2 regions of the Streptomyces sp. NPDC000229 genome follow, and region 1 is predicted to be linked to the other one. Evidence: riboswitches for the same ligand, from Rfam matches in the RefSeq annotation. Region 1 holds a riboswitch; the other holds the start of a gene.

Evidence for each region. Region 1 has a riboswitch for cyclic di-AMP ahead of ABT360_RS09900 (M23 family metallopeptidase). Riboswitches for the same ligand answer to the same signal wherever they lie in the genome.
Region 2: linked by a shared signal. The riboswitch ahead of ABT360_RS27490 (M23 family metallopeptidase) and the one ahead of ABT360_RS09900 (M23 family metallopeptidase) in region 1 are both predicted to bind cyclic di-AMP.

What each region holds. Positions count from the first base shown of each region.
Region 1 is NZ_JBEPEL010000013.1:16,943-22,476, reverse strand. It holds gene ABT360_RS09925 (hypothetical protein) at 1-570, shown strand, start outside; tRNA gene ABT360_RS09920 (tRNA-Lys) at 667-739, shown strand; gene ABT360_RS09915 (alpha/beta fold hydrolase) at 989-1,828, opposite strand; tRNA gene ABT360_RS09910 (tRNA-Met) at 1,984-2,057, shown strand; gene ABT360_RS09905 (PP2C family protein-serine/threonine phosphatase) at 2,228-3,379, shown strand; cyclic di-AMP (ydaO/yuaA leader) riboswitch at 3,634-3,768, shown strand; gene ABT360_RS09900 (M23 family metallopeptidase) at 3,780-4,889, shown strand; gene ABT360_RS09895 (aldo/keto reductase) at 5,011-5,534, shown strand, end outside.
Region 2 is NZ_JBEPEL010000072.1:4,297-9,830, reverse strand. It holds gene ABT360_RS27505 (carboxymuconolactone decarboxylase family protein) at 130-681, shown strand; gene ABT360_RS27500 (TetR/AcrR family transcriptional regulator) at 739-1,377, shown strand; gene ABT360_RS27495 (SGNH/GDSL hydrolase family protein) at 1,421-2,215, opposite strand; gene ABT360_RS27490 (M23 family metallopeptidase) at 2,375-3,295, opposite strand; cyclic di-AMP (ydaO/yuaA leader) riboswitch at 3,298-3,461, opposite strand; gene ABT360_RS27485 (tyrosine-protein phosphatase) at 4,073-4,885, shown strand; gene ABT360_RS27480 (DUF6126 family protein) at 4,894-5,010, opposite strand; gene ABT360_RS27475 (XRE family transcriptional regulator) at 5,031-5,534, opposite strand, start outside.

The sequences.
Region 1 (5,534 bases):
GCCGGGAAGCTGTCCGGCCACCGCATCGGCGCCGGCGGCTACTGGGTCCCGCCCGGCCAGGGCTCCGAGCACGTACAGGTCGGTACGGGCTGGAACAGCATGGACGCCTTCGCCGCCCCGGGCGACCTGACCGGCGACGGCCGCCCGGACCTGCCGGCCCGCCACGCCACGACCGGCAACCTCCACCTCCACCGGTCCAACGACCGCGCGGGGTTCGACCCGGGCGTCGTCATCGGCACCGGCTGGAAGGGCTACCGCCTGATCGGCGCGGGGGACACCGACCGCGACGGCCACGGCGATCTGCTGGCCCGCGACCCGTCGGGCGAGCTGTGGCGCCACGGCGGCACCGGCGCGGGCACGCTGAAGCCCCGGGCGCTGGTCTTCCGTGACTGGGGCGCAGGTCGCACCGACATCCTGGGCATCGGCGACATCACCGGCGACGGCCTGCCCGACCTCCTCTCCCGGGACGCCAACGGCAAGCTGCTCCGCAACAAGGGTGACGGCAAGGGCTCGTTCGGAGCGACGGTGACGGTCGCCACCGGTCGGCAGCACTACCGCACGCCGTTCTGACGATCCCCCCGCCTCCGCGGCGCGACGGCGGCCGTTCACCCGATACCCGATCGGATGCCGGGCGCCGTGCGGCTATGCTCAGGGGTGACTCGTCGAGGGCCGTTAGCTCAATTGGCAGAGCAGCGGACTTTTAATCCGTTGGTTGTGGGTTCGAGTCCCACACGGCCTACCGATTCAGCCCCAGGTCACAGGTGTTCCGACCTGGGGCTGACGTCATTCCCGGGGCTCCGACGAGCTCCGCCGGCCGGCCCCGGAGCCCGACGGCCATCGTCGCGGGCTCGCGTACGGGCACGGGTCCCGGTGATCCGCGCCGGGTGAGTCAACCACCGCCGTTGCCCTCGGGCGGTCACTGTCGGCCCGGGCAGCCAGGGCCTCCCAGGGCTCGGAGCAGGCACCGCGGACGGGGTCGGTGACACGCTCAGGACAGGAACTTCGCTGCCGTCGCCGTGAATCGGCCGGCGTCGTCGAGCCACGGGAAGTGGCCCGCTCCGGGCTGGACGATCAGCTCCGCGCGGGGGAACAGCCCGGCGAACGAGGCCATCGCCCGGGGAGGGGCGGCCAGGTCCAACGCGCCGGCGAGCACCAGCACCGGCGCCTCCAGACGTGCGAGTGCGCCGCGGGTGGCCTCGGGGTCGAAGGCGCCTTCGGTGGCGAAGACCGACGCGGCCTCACCGTTCCTCTGGGCGTCCTCGGCGGCGTGATGGGCCTGTGTCTCCTCGTCCCAGCGGCCGTAGTAGAAGGGTGCGACGGCCTGCCACGAGTCGGTGGTCGCCTTCCCGGCGACGATCGACTCCAGGGCCGCGTACGCCGCCGGGAACCACGGCTCGTCCCGGCGGAGTCCGGCCGTCTCCAGTCGGTCGTCCCCGGTGATGGTGACACCGACGGCCATGACGCTCGGCGTGATCAGCGCGAGCCTGCCGATGTGTTCCGGGTACCGGGTCGCGTACAGCACCGCCAGGTTGGCGCCGGCCGAGTGCGCGAGCAGGTCCGTCCGGTCGAGGCCGAGGTGCCGTCGCAGGGCTTCGACGTCATCGACGAGCCGGTCGCAGCGGTAGGAGCCGGTGTCGTCCGGTATCGCCGACCGACCCGTGCCCCGGAGGTCCAGCATGATCAGCCGCCGGTGCGCGGAGAGGCCGCCGAGGTCACCGAGGTAGACCGAGTCCTGCATCGGCCCGCCGGGCAGGCAGATCAGAGGTGGGCCGTCCCCGGACACCTGATAGGCGAGGCGGGTGCCGTCATGGGCTGAGAAGGTGGGCATGGTCGTGACCATGTCACCGCATGGCGGGCCGCGGCAATGGGTGCCGCCCGGCCCCGGGAGGGAGCACCCCTGTGGCCGTTTTGTCCCCTCGGGGTGGCTGCCAGGGATATTGGTTAGGGATCGTGCGCCGGATGGCGTAGGGTGGTGTTCACCGACGCGGGGTGGAGCAGCTCGGTAGCTCGCTGGGCTCATAACCCAGAGGTCGCAGGTTCAAATCCTGTCCCCGCTACTGAAGACGAAGGCCCGGTGCATTGCGCACCGGGCCTTCGTCGTGCCCGGACCGGGGCCGGGGGTCGCCCGGTCGGCGGATGGCGAGTCGCCGCGCGGCGCGGCTCCGGCCAGCCTGGGTGGGGCGCGGTACCGTCCGCAGCCGTGGGCGGACCGGGCAGGAGACCAGTGGTGGGGCAACGGGTGCGGGACGGCGGTGACGGGCGGGAGGGTGCTCCGCGGGCCCGGAGGTTCGTCCGCGCCCTGCCCGCGCTGCTGATCGCGGGGGGTGTGGCGTACGACATGCTCACCCCGCCGCGCTTCACCGCCGTACCGCTGTTCGCCGCCGCCCCGCTCGTCGCGGCGCCGCTGTTCGCCGCGCGGACGACACTGCTGTCCGGTCTCTTCGCCGTGCTGGCCATGCTGGGCCTGCACCTGGGCAACGGCACGCTGGGCGAGGCGCAGACCATCACCGAGATCCTCACCGTGGCGGTGGTCGCCGTGCTCGCGCTGCTGATCAACCGGGTCGTGCGGCGCAGTGGTGAGCGGCTCGCCTCGGCGCGGGTGATCGCCGAGACCGCGCAGCGGGCGGTGCTGCCGACGCCCGCCGAGCGGATCGGCGGGCTGCAGGTGGCGGCGCGGTACGAGGCGGCGCAGGCGGACGCGTTCATCGGGGGCGACCTCTTCGCCGTGCAGGACACCCCGTACGGGGTGCGGCTGGTGGTGGGGGACGTACGCGGGAAGGGCATGGGCGCGGTCGAGGCGGTGGCGGTGGTCATCGGGGCGTTCCGCGAGGCGGCCGAGCAGGAGAGCTCCCTGGAGGGCGTGGCGCAGCGGCTGGAGCGGGCGCTGGCCCGGGAGGGGACGCGGCGGGACGGCCTGGACGTCTTCGAGGGGTTCACCACCGCGGTGCTGGCGGAGATCCCGCGCGGGGAGGCCGTGGTGCGCGTGGTGGACCGGGGGCACCCCGAGCCGCTGATGCTGTACGCGGACGGGCGGGTCGAGCTGCTGGAGCAGGCCGAGCCCGCGCTGCCGCTGGGCATGGCGGACCTGGGGACATGGCCGGACCGGGCGTACGAGGTGCCGTACCCGGCGGGAGCGACGCTGCTCCTCTACACGGACGGGCTCTCGGAGGCGCGGGACGCGGCGGGGGTCTTCTACGACCCGGTCGCGCGGCTCGCGGGGCGGCTCTTCCCGGGGCCCGACGCGGTGCTGGACGCGCTGGTGAGCGACGTACGGCGGCATACGGGCGGCGGGGCGACCGACGACCTGGCGCTGCTGGCGGTCAGCCGGCCGGCCCAGGGGCAGCCGGAGCGGCGCCGGACGGTTCCGGTCGTACCGTAGCGGCGTCCCGGCCGCCGGTACGGTGCGTAGTCGACGAGTGTCATTGCGCAGAGCATTTGACATGCCGTCAGAATCACGGTGGCCGGTGAATGTTTCTGGTCTGCGGTCAACTCGCCCGGTTCTGCCCGGTTGTCAACCGGTACGTCCCGGGCCCGTGTGGTTAATGATCAGTAGGAACGGCTTGGAATCCGGAGCCCCCGTCTATTAACGTTCGATAACGCAGCGCGGTCGTCCCAGCCGTCGCCAGACGGCACCGCGCGCGTGCGCCGAATTCCGCAAGGGAACCGGGGAACCACCACCTTGGGGTGAATCGGGCCGAAGTGGGCCCGTAGGAGACCTTCCTGCTCCGAACCCGTCAGCTAACCCGGTAGGCGAGAAGGAAGGAAAGGAGTGCGCCTCCGTGGCGTCCAACAGGCCTGCCCCCGAAGCTCCGTACGGCTCGATCGCCTCGTTCAACTCTTCGGGTGTCCCGGACGCCGCACCCGTAAACGGGCAGCAGTGGGAAGAATGGAATCCCACCGAGGAAACCGTCCGCCCCGTCCGCGGCCGGCACCGCGTGGCCAAGCAGCGCGGCGGACTCGCCCGTAGCTCCACCGTCCTCGGCGTGGGCGTCATCGCGGCGGTCGGCGCGGGCGGCATGGCCACCGCGCAGGACAAGCCGGCGGTCTCCATATCCCTGCCGGACGTCGTCACGGACAACCTGCCGGACGCCCAGTCCCTGCCCGGCATCGGCTCCCTGATGTCCGACGACTCGGACTCCGGTGACTCCGGCGAGACGGACACGCCGGACAGCGGGCCGCTCACCACCGCGTCCCTCACCGGCACCGCCGACGCCACCGGACAGCAGAACAGCGGCGCGGACGCGGGCGAGGCGCTGCGCGCCCGCATCCTCCAGCAGGCCGAGCAGCAGCAGGCCTCCGCCGACGCCGAGGCGAAGGCGGCCGCCGAGACGGCCGCCGCCGAGCAGGCCGCCGCCGAGGCCAAGGCGCAAGCGACCGCCGCCGAGAAGCAGGCCGCCGAGCAGGCCGCCGAGGAGAAGGCGAAGGCCGAGGCCGAGGCCGCCGCCAAGGCGAAGGCCGCGGAGGAGGCCCGGCTGGCCGAACTCGCCGGGAGCTGGTCCCTGCCGACCTCCTCGTACACCATCACCTCCACCTATGGCCAGGCCGGCAACATGTGGTCCTCCGGCTACCACACGGGCCTCGACCTGGCCGCTCCCACGGGCACGCCCGCCAAGGCCGTCCACGGCGGCACCGTCAAGTCGGCCGGATGGTCGGGCTCGTACGGGTACCGCATCGTCCTGGAGTTGGAGGACGGCACGGAGGTCTGGTACTGCCACCTGTCGTCGATGACGGTCGGTGCCGGGCAGAAGGTCGGCACCGGCGAGACCATCGGCCGGGTCGGCGCCACCGGCAATGTGACCGGGCCGCACCTGCACCTGGAGGTGCACACCGCGGGCGGCGACGGGATCGACCCGCTGGCGTGGCTGCGCGGCAAGGGCCTCACCGTCTGAGCGCTCGCCCGGGAACTTCGGACCCCGGCAGCTCTGGCGGCACACCCCCCGACGCCAGGGCTGCCGGTTTCTTCGTCATGTGCGCGGAATATGCAGGTCTGTTGACGCGTTGAGCCGGGCCATGACCTCACTCCGCAAACTGGGCACGTCCGACCTGCACGTCTTCCCCCTCGCCCTCGGCGGCAACGTCTTCGGCTGGACCGCCGACGAGGCGCACTCCTTCGCCGTCCTCGACGCGTACGCGGCCGCCGGCGGCAACTTCGTCGACACGGCCGACAGCTACTCGTCGTGGGCGGCGGGAAACGAGGGCGGTGAGTCCGAGACCATCATCGGCAGGTGGATGGCCGCGCGCGGCAACCGGTCCGACGTCGTGGTCGCCACCAAGGTCGGTGCACACCCGCGGTACAAGGGCCTCAGCCCGGCCACCATCAAGGCCGCGGCCGAGGAGTCGCTGCGGAGGCTCGGTACCGACTACATCGACCTGTACTACACGCACTTCGACGACCCCACCGTGCCGGTCGAGGAGATCGTCACCGCCCTCGACCAGCTGGTGAAGGACGGCAAGGTACGCGCGGTCGCCGCCTCCAACATCTCCGCCGAGCGCCTCCGGGCCTCCCTGGACTTCGCCGAGACCGAGGGCCTGGA
Region 2 (5,534 bases), on a different contig from region 1:
GTCCCTCCATTATGGGCCGGGAGTGTGACAGCGAAGGGTCGGGCCCGTCACGAGCGCGATGTCACATCTTCGGCCGCCTCGTCCGTCGTAGCGGTGGAAGGTTGTCCACCACACCTCGGGAGGCCCGTCATGGCCCGCATCTCGCTCACCCCGACGCGTACGCTCCTCTTCCGCGCCGTCGAGTGGTACGCGAAGCGTACGTACGGGAAGGTCCTGGACCCGGTCCGCGCGCTGGGGCACAACGGGCGCGTCCTGCGCACGACGCTGCGCCTGGAGCTGGCCGCCGGCAGGTGGAACGCGCTGGACCCGCACCTCAAGGCGCTGGCCGAGCTGGCGTCGGCCGCCTCCATCGGCTGCAGCTGGTGCACGGACTTCGGGTACTGGGAGAGCACCCTGCGGGGCGTGGACGCGCGCAAGCTGCGTGACCTGCCGGTGTGGCGGGACAGCGACGCGTACACGGCGCTGGAGCGCGAGGTGCTGGAGTACGCGGAGGCGATGACCGCCAATCCGCCGACCGTCGAGGACGATCTGGCGGAGCGGCTGCGCAAGGCGCTCGGTGAGCCGGCCTTCGTGGAGCTGACCGCGATGGTGGCGCTGGAGAACATGCGCTCCCGCGTCAACGCCGCGCTGGGGCTGACCAGCCAGGGCTTCAAGGACCGGTGCGAGCTCCGGCACCGGTGACCGGCCGGTGACGGGACGGACACCCGGCGTACCCGCGAAACCGCCTAGGGTGGCTGCGTGGGCAGAGTGCGGTTGAGCGTGGCGGAGCGGCGGGAGGAGCTGCTGCGGGCCGCCGTCGAGCAGATCGAGGCGCGGGGGGTGGCGGCGGTCCGGATCGCCGATGTGGCATCCGCGCAGGGCGTGAGCAATGCGCTGGTCCTCTACCACTTCTCGACCAAGGAGAAGCTCGTCGCGGCCGCCTTCGCGTACGCCGCCGAGGGCGATCTCGCGCACCTGCGCCGGCTGTTGGGCCGCCGGACGACGGCGGTCCGCCGGCTGCGGGCAGCCGTGCACTGGTACGCGCCCACGGGCCGGGCCAAGGGGTGGCGCCTGTGGATCGAGGGCTGGGCGGCGGCGCTGCGCGAACCCGTGCTGAAGGAGGTCGCCCAGGACCTCGACCGGCAGTGGAAGGCGGCGCTGACGGAGGTGATCGCACAGGGCGCGGCGGCGGGCGAGTTCCGCTGCGAGGACCCCGCGGCCGCGGCCTGGCGGCTGACCGCCTTCCTGGACGGTCTGGCCGTCCAGATGACCGCGTACGCGGCGTCCTACTCCCGTGCACGCATGCTGGCGTGGGCGGACGAAGCCCTCGCCCGCGAACTCGGCCCCCCGGAGGCCCGGTCCGGCGACTCCGGCACCCGAGGCACCCGAGACCCCTGAGGCAGCTGAGGCCCGCCCGCGCCTCCCCGCACCCGCACCCGCCCTACAGCGGCAGCAGGTCCGGCCGCTTGGCCGAGACGTGGTCGCCGGACGATTCGCCGCGCAGTCGGCGGCCGATCCACGGGACCAGGTACTCGCGCGCCCACTGGACGTCGTCGCGGCGGAGTTCGAGGGGGCCGCGCGGCGGCAGCGGCGGCCAGGGCTGGTCCGGGTCGGCGGGGACGTCCACGCCGAGGACCTGGCCGGCCCGGAGGGCGACGCGCGTGTGGCCCTCGGGCGACAGGTGCAGCCGGTCGGCGTCCCAAGCGCGCCTGTCCTGCACGGTCTTGAGGGACCACAGGTCCAGCACCGGGCAGCCGTACCGGTCGGCGACGGCGCGCACATGTCCGTTGTAGGTGGCGATCTTGCCGCGCAGCCGGCGCAGCACCGGCACGGTGCGGGTGTCGAACCCGGTCGTCACCAGGACCGTGCCGACCGCGGACGTCAGGTCGGCGACGGCCCGTTCGAAGCGCTCGGCGACGTCGTCCGGGTCGCTGCCGGGCCGGATGATGTCGTTGCCGCCCGCGCAGAAGGTCACGAGGTCGGGGGCGAGTTCCTTGGCGCGCGGGACCTGCTCCTCCACGATCTGGTCGAGGAGACGCCCGCGTACGGCGAGGTTGGCGTACCGGAACTCCTCCGGCTCCGGCAGCCGGTCGGCGAGCAGCACCGCGAGGCGGTCCGCCCAGCCGACGAACGTTCCGTCGGGGCCAGGGTCTCCGACGCCCTCGGTGAAGCTGTCACCGATCGCCGCGTACGACCCGAATACGTCACTGTCTCTGAATGTCGAATCGTCTGCCACGGGAGCACATCTTTCACCCGGTGATGTGACCTACGCGACCGTAGGAGGGGTTGACGGTGGGTGATGTTTGCCACCGGTCAAGATTCACCCAAGCCGGAATACGGCTCCGCCCGGCACCGGGAGGCGGTGCCGGGCGGAGTGCGCTCCGAGGGGCAGGCGTCAGATGGAGACGCCGTGGCTCCGGAGGTAGGCCAGCGGGTCGATGTCCGAACCGTAGCTGGGGCTGGTCCGGATCTCGAAGTGGAGGTGCGGGCCGGTGGAGTTGCCGGTGGAGCCGGACAGACCGATCTGCTGACCGCCGCTCACGCTCTGGCCGGAGGAGACGGACAGCGAGGAGAGGTGGGCGTACTGCGAGTAGGTGCCGTCGGTGTGCTGGATGACGACCTCGTTGCCGTAGGCGCCGCTCCACCCGGCCGAGACGACGGTGCCCGCGCCGACGGCCTTGACGGTGGTGCCGGAGGAAGCCGCGAAGTCGACACCCGTGTGGTAACCGGAGGACCAGCTGGAGCCGGAGGCGCGGTAGGGCGTGGTGACTCCGGCGTCGACCGGGGCGGTGAAGCCCGAGCCGCTGGTCTTCGGGGCGGACTGGGCCGGGGCGGCGGCCTTGGCGGCGGAGCGGGAGGCGCGGCTCTCGGCGCGGGTGTCGTCGGCCTTGGGCTTCGCCGGGGCGGCCTTCGCGGGGGCGGCCGTGGACTTGGCACCGAGGGTGAGCTCCATGCCCGGGAGGATCAGGGACGGGTCCTCACCGATGACCTGGCGGTTGTCCTTGTACAGCTTCTGCCAGCCGCCCTTGACGTTCTTGTTCTTGGCGATCTTGGAAAGGTAGTCGCCGGCGACGACCGTGTACGTGCGCGGCGCGGCCTTCTGCGCCGGGGCGGCGGCCTTCGGGGCGGCCTTGGCGGCGGTGGCCGCGGCGGTGACGGCCTGCGGAGCGGCGGCCGGGGCGGCCTTCTCCGCGGCGTGCGCGCCGGTGGCGCCGAGCAGCGGCAGGGCGATGGCGGCGCCACCGGTACCGGCGGCGACGAAACCACGCGTGATGGAGCTGGACTTGGGACGGCGGTGCTTACCCTTCGCGGGCATGGCGTTTTCCTCTCCGGCGCCTGCGAGGTGAGCTGTCGGGTTCGGACTGGAGTTGTCCGGCCGCGTCATGGACGCGACTTCACCCCGAGCCGGTCCCGGAATTCCGGGGTCGGCGTACTACCTGGGTCCCCCGCTCCTGCCACACGTGGGTGGGTGCGAATTCCGACCGGCGGCAGGATTCGGCGGTCCGGCCGGATTGCCGTGACCGTAAGCGAGTGGGGCAGGCGTGAACAAGCCGCTGCTTTCTTCGCGGCATTCCCGGCGCTGCGACCGCCATGGAATTCCGGTCACCCTCCGTGGATTGCGGATCATGTATTCCCGTTCTGTACAAGGAAATTACGAACGGCATCCCGCCACGGACGGTCACGGTTATGACGCTGCTCACGCGGCCCTGACCATCTCCCTTACGACCAGGGCACGTTATACCCAATCCCCCAATACGGACAGAACCGTCATTCTCTGACGACTCTCCTCAATCCCTCCACCGTTGCGGTCGGATGGCGGCCAGAGGAAGGGCTTCGGACGCCCGGACGGACGAACCGCAACGAAGTGGGACAGAAGGAGCCTGGGTGGTGACGAGGACGCCACCGGCGGGTCCGCAGTCGGCCCGGCCCGGCCCGACGGGCGTGACGTGCGCATCACCGGTCGTCGGTCATGGGCAGGGGCAACGAATGTGCGACGCGCGCGGAGATTGATCGCCGGACGAACCAATGTCGTATCGTCGGACCACGACATCGTCGGCGGGCCGACGCCGACCGCAGACACGGAGGAGCCCCCGTGACGCAGCAGCTGCCGCAGGTCCCGTCGATCGAGCCCGAGCTGACCGGAGTGCGCAACTTCCGTGACGTCGGCGGGCTTCCGACGGTGGACGGCCGGCGGGTGCGGCACGGCAGGCTCTACCGCAGCGGCCACCTCGCGCACGCCACGGGCGAGGACACCGCCTTCCTGGCGGGCCTCGGGCTCCACACGATCTTCGATTTCCGCAACGCCGCCGACCAGAAGCTGGAAGGCCCCGACGTGGAGCTGCCGGGCGTACGGAATGTGAACATTCCGCTCTCCGACCCGGCCGACGGCGCGGAATTCTGGACCATGGTCCGCGACGGCGACCTCGACCAGCTGCGCTCGATCCTGGCGGACGGCAAGGCGGCGGCCCGGATGACGGCCTCGTACCGCATGATCATCAAGGAGCGTACGGCCGAGCACAGCCGGGTGCTCCACGCGCTCGCCGAGGACAGCGTCCCGGCCCTGATGCACTGCGCGGCCGGCAAGGACCGGGCGGGGCTCTCGATAGCGGTCTCCCTGCTGGCCGTCGGGGTCGAGCGCGAGGCGATCGAGGAGGACTACCTCAAGTCCAACGACCCTCGCCGCCGCTACAAGGTGCGCCGCAGCGACAATTCCCCGGCCGCCATGTCGCCGCAGGTCATGGAGCTGCTCAGCCCGCTCTTCGAGGCCCGCATCGAGTACCTGACCGCGGCCTTCTCGACGATCGAGGAGACCTGGGGCTCCACCGAGCGCTACCTGACCGAGGGACTGAAGCTCAGCCCCGAGACCCGGGAGCGGCTGCGCGAGCGTCTCCTCGACGAGAGCTGAGCCGCGCCTCAGCCGGCCCCGAGCTCGAACAGCAGGTAGAGGAAGGCCGCGAAGAGGTGGCCCGCCACCAGATAGGCGAACAGCCGGACGGCGAGCCCTCGGGGGAACGTCCGTTCCTGGGACATGGTGATCTCTCCGATCGAGGTCAGCGGCGGTGCGCGCCCGCGCCGAGGCACAGGTCGGCCGCGGCGCTCTGCATGAGGGTGTGGACGAACAACAGCTCGGCCCCGCCGCGTGTGGCCGCGGCGATACGGTGCGGGGTCAGCGAGTCGAAGTGGGCGCTGTCCCCGGGGTCGAGGACGTGCACGGCCTCCCCGAGGGCCAGGCGCACCCGGCCGCCGAGGACGTACAGCCACTCCTCCCCCGGGTGTACGCGCACGAGGTCGTCCCGCGTCGCGTACGGAACCTGGACGCGCAGCGCCTGCATGGCCCGCCCGGGGCCGCCGGCCTGGTGGTAGACCCAGCCGTCCGCCTCGGCGGGCTCGGCCCGGCCGCCCCGGACGATCGGATCGTGCTCCGGCGGCACCTCGCCCAGCAGCTCGGAGACGGTCGTACCGTAGATGCGGGCGAGACCCAGCAGCATCGGCAGCGAGGGCTGGCGGCGGCCGGTCTCCAGCCGTGACAGGTGGGCCGGGGAGAGCCCGGCGGC